DNA from 2 places in the Micromonospora sp. CNZ295 genome. Region 1 is predicted to be linked to the other one. Evidence: riboswitches for the same ligand, from Rfam matches in the RefSeq annotation. Region 1 holds a riboswitch; the other holds the start of a gene.

Region 1 (4,205 bases):
ACTCCCAGGTGCGGGTGGTCCCGGTGTGCGGGTCGGCGTAGGTGGTGGTCCCGGCCGGGCGGTCGAGGGTCAGGCCCGGGCGGGCGCCGGGCACCGCCCGCGTGCCGGCGTGGGTGCCGCGACGCCAGTCGGGGTAGCGGGACCACTCGTGGAAGGTGATCTGTTCGTCGTGGACGACCGGCCGGCCGGCCGGGGCCGCGAGCGGCGCCGCGCCGGCGGGTGTCGTCGTGCCGAGGAGGGCGAGCGCGGTGAGGCCGGCGAGGGCGGCCGCGCCCAGACGTCGTCTGTGCATCGGTACTCCACGGGAGAGGTGGGGCATCGTCGCCGGTCAGTCTCTCGCCTGGAGGGAAGTTTCGCTATAGGTCGACGGACCGAAAATACTTGCCGATGCGAGGATCAGGCTGGCATGGAAAGTAGAGATGGATGGATGTTGATATGACCATGTGACGGGTGGTGGAGTGTGCCCACCCGCGGGAAAGATCTCCCGCGCCGCCCAGGAGGTTGTCCATGGCCTTCCGCACCCCCACCCTCCGCCGCCGCCTCGCGCTCGTGTTCGCCGTGGGGCTCGGCACGCTCACCCTCGCCGCGCCGCCGGTCTCCGCGAAGCCGAGCCCGGACCGCTCCGGCGAGCCGGCCGCCACCCAGTACCGGGTGCTCGGCCCGCGTACGGTGGCCGACCGCACCGCGGTCGCCCGCACCGGCGCGGCGATCGACTACTCCGAACACGGGGTCCTGCACGTCTCCGCCACCAGCGCCGAGGCCGCCGCCATCACCCGCCTGGGCTTCCGGCTCGAGGCGGTCGCCGCACCGCCCACCGACCGGGGCCACGAGCACGCCGACGGTGAGCTGGGCACCCTCGACTTCCCGCCCGCCGACTCCGCCTACCACAACTACGCCGAGCTGACCGCCGCGGTGAACAAGGTGGTCGCCGACCACCCCACCATCGCCCGCAAGATCAGCATCGGCACCTCGTACGAGGGCCGGGACCTGATGGCGGTGAAGATCTCCGACAACGTCGCGACCGACGAGAACGAGCCGGAGATCCTCATCAACGCCCAGCAGCACGCCCGGGAGCACCTGACCGTCGAGATGGCGGTCTACCTGCTCAACCTCTTCACCGACAGCTACGGCAGCGACTCCCGGATCACCAACATCGTCAACAGCCGGGAACTCTGGATCGTGCCGACGGTCAACCCGGACGGCAGCGAGTACGACATCGCCACCGGCTCGTACCGCTCCTGGCGGAAGAACCGGCAGCCGAACAGCGGCTCGTCATACGTCGGCACCGACCTGAACCGCAACTGGTCGTACCAGTGGGGCTGCTGCGGCGGCTCCTCCGGCTCCACCTCGTCGGAGACCTACCGGGGTCCGTCGGCCTTCTCCGCGCCGGAGACCCGGGCGCTGCGCGACTTCGTCAACAGCCGGGTGGTCGGCGGCGTGCAGCAGATCAAGGCCAACATCGACTTCCACACCTACTCCCAGCTGGTGCTGTGGCCGTTCGGCTACACGTACAACAACACCGCCCCGGGGATGAGCGCCGACCAGTACAACACCTTCGCCACCATCGGCCAGCAGATGGCCGCCACCAACGGCTACACCCCGCAGCAGTCGAGTGACCTCTACATCACCGACGGCGACAGCATCGACTGGATGTGGGGGCAGCACGGGATCTGGGCGTACACCTTCGAGATGTACCCCGGCTCGGCCGGCGGCGGCGGCTTCTACCCGCCCGACGAGGTCATCCCGCGCGAGACCTCGCGTAACCGCGACGCGGTGCTGATCCTCGCCGAGTACGCCGACTGCCCGTACCGGGCGATCGGCAAGCAGAGCCAGTACTGCGGCGGCGGTGGCGGCGGCACCACGGTCTGGTCGGACACCTTCGAGACCGCGACCGGCTGGACGATCAACCCGAACGGCACCGACACCGCGACCACCGGCCAGTGGGAGCGGGGCGCCGCGCAGGCGACCACCTCCAGCGGCGCCAAGCAACTCACCCCGTACGCGGGCAGCAACGACCTGGTCACCGGCCGGCTCGCCGGGACCGGCGCGGGTGACTACGACATCGACGGCGGCGTGACCAGCGCCCGCTCCCCGGCGGTGACCCTGCCGTCGAGCGGCACGCTGACGCTGTCCCTGGCGTGGTACCTGGCACACGGCTCGAACGCGTCCTCGGCCGACTACTTCCGGGTCAGCGTCGTGCACAACGGCGGCACCACCACCCTGCTCAACCAGGCCGGCGCGGCGACCAACCGCAACGGTTCCTGGGCGGTGGCGAGCCTGAACCTGACCCCGTACGCCGGCCAGTCCGTCCGGATCCAGGTGGAGGCGGCGGACGCCTCCGGAGCCAGCCTCGTCGAGGCCGCGGTGGACAACGTCACCATCACCGCCTCCTGAGAACAGGTGGGGCCCCGCCCCGCCCCCCGGCGGGGCCCCACCTCCACCCACACCTCAGTGGGGACGGTCCGGAGGGTGCGCTACCGTCTTACCGACCAGCCCGCAGCGAAGCCGGTGTGAAACCGGCGCTGTCCCGCAACTGTGATGCCCCGAGACCCGGGGACGAGCCAGGTCGCCTGCGGTTGGTCGCGAAACGCGCTCTCGAGGAAGGGCGCCTCGCGGACGGGCGCCCCGGCTCCCTGTCGGCGAAGCACCAGATCCTCGACCGACAGGAGGACCGATGTCCAGACGTACCCCCCGGCTCTTCGCCGCGGCCCTCGCGGTGGCCGCGCTCGCCCTCGGCGCCTGCGCCGAGAAGACCTCCGACACCCCCGCGGCCGGCGGCAGCCCGTCGGGCGCCGCCGCCTTCCCGGTGACCGTCGGCTCGCTGACCCTCGACAAGCAGCCGGAGAAGATCATCTCGCTGGCGCCGACCGCGACCGAGATGCTCTTCGCGATCGGTGCCGGCAAGCAGGTGGTCGCCGTCGACGACCAGTCCAACCACCCGGCCGAGGCGCCGAAGAGCGACCTCTCCGGCTTCCAGCCGAACGCCGAGGCCATCGCCGCCAAGAGCCCCGACCTGGTCGTGCTCTCCGACGACCGCAACAAGGTCGTGGAGCAGCTCACCAAGCTGAAGATCCCGGTCTTCCGCACGCCGGCCGCCGCCACCCTGGACGACACCTACCGCCAGCTCACCGACCTGGGCGCGCTGACCGGGCACCCCACCGAGGCCGCCGACGTGGCCCAGCGGATGAAGGACGACATCGCGAAGCTGGTCGCCGACCTGCCGCAGCGCCCGGCGAAGCTCACCTACTTCCACGAACTCGGCCCGGAGCTGTACACGGCCACCAGCAAGACCTTCATCGGCTCGATCTATGCGCTCGCCGGCCTGGCGAACATCGCCGACCCGGCCGACGCGGACGGCAAGAGCGCGGGCTACCCGCAACTCTCCCAGGAGATCATCGTCCAGGCGAACCCGGACTTCGTCTTCCTCTCCGACACCAAGTGCTGCCAGCAGAGCGCGGAGACGGTCAAGGCCCGGGCCGGCTGGGCGGGGATCACCGCGGTGAAGAACAACCAGATCGTCGAGCTCGACGACGACATCGCCTCCCGCTGGGGGCCGCGGGTCGTGGACCTGCTGCGCACGATCATCGAGGCGACCGCCAAGGTGCCCGCGTGACGGTCGCCGGAACCTTCCCGTGCAGCAGGCGTTGAGGAGGGGCCCGTCCAGCCCGCCGGCCGCGGCGCCGCAGACGTCCCGGCCGGCGGGCCTCCGCCCGCGCTGGCTGGTCATCGGCGTGGCCGCGGTGCTGGTCGCCCTGGTCGCGGGCGTGTCGCTCGGTCCGGTCAGCCTGCCGCCCGGCAGCGTCGCGGTCGAGCTGCTCAACCTCCTTCCGGGGGTGCGCCTCGACAGCGGGCTGACCGAGCGGGAGATCGCCATCGTCACCGAGCTGCGGCTGCCCCGGGCCGTGCTCGGGCTGCTGGTCGGCGGGCTGCTCGCCCTGGCCGGCGGCGCCTACCAGGGCGTGTTCCGCAACCCGCTGGCCGATCCGTACCTGCTCGGCGTCGCCGCCGGGGCCGGGCTGGCGGTCACCGTGGCGATCACCGCCGGAGTGGGGGCCGGTGGCGCGATCACCGGGCTTCCGGTCACCGTCCCGCTGGCCGCGTTCGTCGGCGCGATCGGGGCGGTCCTCATGACGTACCTGCTCGGGTCGTCCGGTGGTCGGGGCCGCTCCCCGGCGACCCTGATCCTGGCCGGGGTGGCGGTCGCC
Region 2 (4,205 bases), 1.6 Mb from region 1:
GCGGGTGGAGAGCTGTCTCGCCTCGGCCGAGTCGAACGGCAGGCGCAGGATGAAGAACGCGTCCTGCAGGCCCATCAGACCGAGCCCGACGGGGCGCCAGCGCGGGTTCGACGCCGCGGCCTGCGCCGCCGGGTAGTAGTTGGTGTCGATCACCCGGTCGAGGAACACGACCGCGGTGCGTACGGTCGCTCGCAGCTTCGCCCAGTCGACTCCGTCCGGAGTGACATGGGCACCGAGGTTGACCGAGCCGAGGTTGCACACCGACGTCTCGGTGTCGCTGTTCACCTCGAGGATCTCGGTGCACAGGTTGGACAGGTGGATCGTGTTGCCCGGTGCGGCGGTCTGGTTGGACAGCTGGTTCGACCGGTCCTTGAACGTCATCCACCCGTTGCCGGTCTGCGCCAGGGTGCGCATCATCCGCCCGTACAGGTCCCGGGCCCGGACCGTCCGCACCGCCTTCTTCTCCGCGACGCGGTAGGCGGCGTCGAACTCCTCGCCGTAGAGGTCGGGCAGGTGTGGCGCGTCGGACGGGTCGATCAGCGACCAGTCGCCGTCGGCCTCGACCCGGCGCATGAACTCGTCGGGGATCCAGTTGGCCAGGTTGAGGTTGTGCGTACGCCGGGACTCCTCGCCGGTGTTGTCCCGCAGTTCGAGGAACTCCTCGATGTCCGGGTGCCACGGCTCCAGGTAGACACACGCCGCCCCCTTGCGCCGGCCGCCCTGGTTGACCGCCGCCACGCCCGCGTCGAGGGTCTTCAGGAACGGCACGATGCCGTTCGAGCGGCCGTTCGTGCCGCGGATCAGCGCGCCCCGGCCACGGACCCGGGACCAGGCGATGCCGATGCCGCCGGAGAACTTCGACAACTTCGCGACCTGGTGGTACCGCTCGTAGATCGAGTCCAGCTCGTCACGGGGCGAGTCGACCAGGAAGCACGACGACATCTGCCGGTGCCGGGTGCCCGAGTTGAACAACGTCGGCGAGCTGGGCAGGTACGCCAGCGAGGACATCAGGCGGTAGAACTCGACCGCCTCGACCGCCGCCTCGGACAACCCGCAGGCGACCCGCAGCAGCCAGTACTGCGGTGTCTCCACCACCAGCCGGGACTCGGGATGGCGCAGCAGGTACCGGTCGGCGACGGTACGCAGCCCGAAGTACTCGAACCGGAGATCGCCGGCCGGGTCGACGGCGTCGTCGAGCTTGCGGGCGTTGCGGGCCACGAACGCGGCGGTGTCGTCGCCGATCAGTCCCAGGCCGTGGGCGTACCGGACGGACTGGCTGAAGCTCGCCACGCCCTGGCCGCGTACCTCCTTGTCCACGAACGCGGCCAACAACCGTGCCGCCAGCCTCGAATACTGCGGCTCCGCACCGATCAGCTCCGCCGCCGTCTGGATCGACAGCCTGTCCAGCTCGGCGGTGGTGGCCCCGTCGTACAGGCCGCTGATCGTCTTCGTGGCGACCCGTAGCGGGTCCACCTCGGCCAGGTCGACGGCCCAGCGCTCCACCGCCTTGACGATCTTGTTGACGTCCACCGGCTCGGTCTCGCCGCTGCGCTTTCGGACCCGCATCGTCTGCCGGCGCTGCTCCGGCCCGGACCCGGGTCTCTCCCGCACGACCGTCATGGCTCCTCCGTACCCTTCGACGAAGGTCGTCGGTGCGCGGGTGGACGCCACTGGGCGTGCGGCGGCTGGCCGCTCGTCCGGCTCTGGCGTCGGCCGTCCCGCGCGGCCGCCGACCGCCGCGCACCGGTCGGTACGCGGCGCGCTGGCAGGTCTTCGGACTCGCGGGCAGCACCGGACAGGCCGGTCGCCTACTGGCCGTCGCTTCCCAGGCCGTGCGGCCCAGTGCTTCATGACGGCGGTCGTTCCCACTCACCGCTGCGGGGCAGTCCCGGACTCACACCGGGTTCCCTCTTGCCTCGACCGCCGTCAGAGCGGCCGAACCAGCTGCGTGAGACACCATATATGCCGCTCCCGCCGAGGTGACAACACCAGATGTCGCGTCAGCGTGTCCGGGGCGATCGGGCGCCGCCGTGCGGGTGCCGCGGCGACACCGGTGCGGCCGGCTGTCGTACCGGTGTGTGAGGCTCCGGGGCATGGCGACTTTCGTTCTGATCCACGGCGGCGGGGGCAGCGCCTGGGACTGGCATCCGCTGGTCCCCGAGCTGGTCGGCCGCGGCCACGACGTGGTGGTGCCGGAGCTGCCGATCGAGGACCGGTCGGCGGGGTTCGCCGAGTTCTGCGAGACGGTCGTCGACGCGATCGGCGACCGGGGCGACCTGGTGGTCGTCGGGCACTCGTACGGCGCGTTCACCGCGCCACTGATCGCCGACCAGCTGCCGGTGCGGCTGCTCGTCCTGCTCACGCCGATGATCCCGCGGCCGGGGGAGAAGCCGGGGGACTGGTGGGACAACACCGGCTACCGCGGCGCGGAGGGGCTCAGCGAGGAGCAGCAGTTCTACAACGGCGTGCCGACCGGGATCGTCGCGGAGGCTGCGGCGCACGGCCGGGAGCAGGTCAGCGCCGAGGGGAACGAGCCGTGGCCCCTGGACGCCTGGCCGGACGTGCCGACGAAGGTGCTCATCGCTCGCGAGGACCAGTTCTTCCTGCCGGACTTCCAGCGTCGGGTGGCCGCCGACCGGCTCGGCGTCGCCCCCGACGAGATCGACGGTGGCCATTCCGTGGCGCTCAGCCAGCCGAGGCAGCTCGCCGACCGGCTGACCGCGTACCTGCTGCACTGACGGCGCTCGCAGCCCGTCGCGCCGCAGCCGGCGCGTCGCGGCACCCGCGGTGTCTCGCATGCTTGACCTTCGACCTGGCTGGGCCAACGTGGCTGGCGTGGACACCCTACGGTTGCGACCGGGGGTGGGCGGATGCGGCAGGCGCGCCGGCAACGGGTGGCACGGCGCCACGAAGCGTGGGCGCTGCAGTGGTCCCGAGCCGGCCGGCACCCGTGGGCGATCGATGCGGCCAACGAGGCGGTCGCGGTGCGGCGACCCGACGCCGAGCGGCACCCCGCGGCGATGGCCCGGGCCCTCGCCGTCCGGGCCGTGTGTCTGCACGTCCGGGGGCGCACGGCCGAGGCGACACGCGATGTCGACGAATGCCTGTCCCACTGCGGTCGGGCCTCCGGCGCCGCGGGCATGGCCGACGTCGCGGTCACCGCGTCGCTGCTCGATCAGGCCGGCCGCGCCGACCAGGCATCGGCGCTGGCCGAGCGGCTGGTCGCCGAGGTCAGGGCACTGCCGGCGCCGCGTCCGGCGGCACCGCTGCTGGTGTACGCCGAGCTTCTGCTGCGGCGTGGTCGGGCCGAGGAGGCCGTCGCTCCGCTACGCGAGGCGTACGCGGCGGCCGAGGGGACCCCGCGGCTCCGGGCGAGCGGCCTGCTGTTCGAGGCGCTCGCCGCCAGCGGACGCCACGAGGAGCTCAAGGAGCACGCGCATCGCGACCTGTGGTTGTTCGCCGTCAACGCCTGGGGAAGCGTCCCGGGTCGCCTGCGATACATCCACCTACTCGAACTGCTGCAACGCCACGACGTCGTCTCGCGCCGTCTCCCGCCCTTCCCGGCGGCGATCGCGCGCCAGCATCGGAAGCTACGCCGCCAGCGACGCCGACGGTGGCTTCTGGCGGTGGTCCTCGCGGTAGTGACCGGACGCCCGCGCGAGGTACCGGATGAGCCCCGAGCGGCTGCGCCGCCGAGCGCCGACCGCGCCGCCGCTCTCGCCCGCGCCGAGCGGGCCGAGGCCGACATCGAGCGGTACCGCGAGTCCGGCGACGCCCGTGCGTTGTCCGAGGCCTGGGGCGCGCTGGCCCAGGCGCGCTGGCAGGCCGGCGGCCAGCGCAGCGCTGCGCTGCGGGCACAGCGCACCGCGTTGGCGGAGGCCCGCCGGTGGGCCGCGGAAGACCCCGACGGAGCCCGGCCGGCACTGATCCTGCACCTGCGGCGGTTCGCGGACTACGCCGGCGTCGTCGGGCTGCGATCCGACGCGCAACTGGCCCGTGCGGAGGCCGATCACCTGGACCACCGCGCCTGATCCGACCGGATCTGCTCACCCACGCCTTCCTGCCAGCTGGTGCCCCCCGGTCGGCGGCCGGACAGATCGGCCGGATGCAGTACGCTTCCGGCCCGGTGACAAGGGGACGGGGGCAGGGTGGGCGCATCGGCGTGGAGCTGGCAGGTGCCGTATCAGCGGGATCTCGATGGCGCG

What was found. A riboswitch is a leader RNA that binds a small molecule or an ion and turns the genes downstream of it on or off. The one in region 1 is predicted to bind cobalamin.
Region 2: it holds a riboswitch for cobalamin, as region 1 does, so the genes downstream of both, EV376_RS14125 (ribonucleoside-diphosphate reductase subunit alpha) here and EV376_RS06755 (ABC transporter substrate-binding protein) in region 1, are expected to answer to the same signal.

Annotation. Positions count from the first base shown of each region.
Region 1 is NZ_SHKZ01000001.1:1,413,292-1,417,496, forward strand. It holds gene EV376_RS06745 (C39 family peptidase) at 1-292, opposite strand, end outside; gene EV376_RS06750 (M14 family metallopeptidase) at 508-2,394, shown strand; cobalamin riboswitch at 2,461-2,592, shown strand; gene EV376_RS06755 (ABC transporter substrate-binding protein) at 2,675-3,613, shown strand; gene EV376_RS06760 (iron ABC transporter permease) at 3,645-4,205, shown strand, end outside.
Region 2 is NZ_SHKZ01000001.1:2,973,289-2,977,493, forward strand. It holds gene EV376_RS14125 (ribonucleoside-diphosphate reductase subunit alpha) at 1-1,620, opposite strand, end outside; cobalamin riboswitch at 1,748-1,960, opposite strand; gene EV376_RS14130 (alpha/beta hydrolase) at 2,094-2,738, shown strand; gene EV376_RS14135 (hypothetical protein) at 2,871-4,031, shown strand; gene EV376_RS14140 (hypothetical protein) at 4,176-4,205, shown strand, end outside.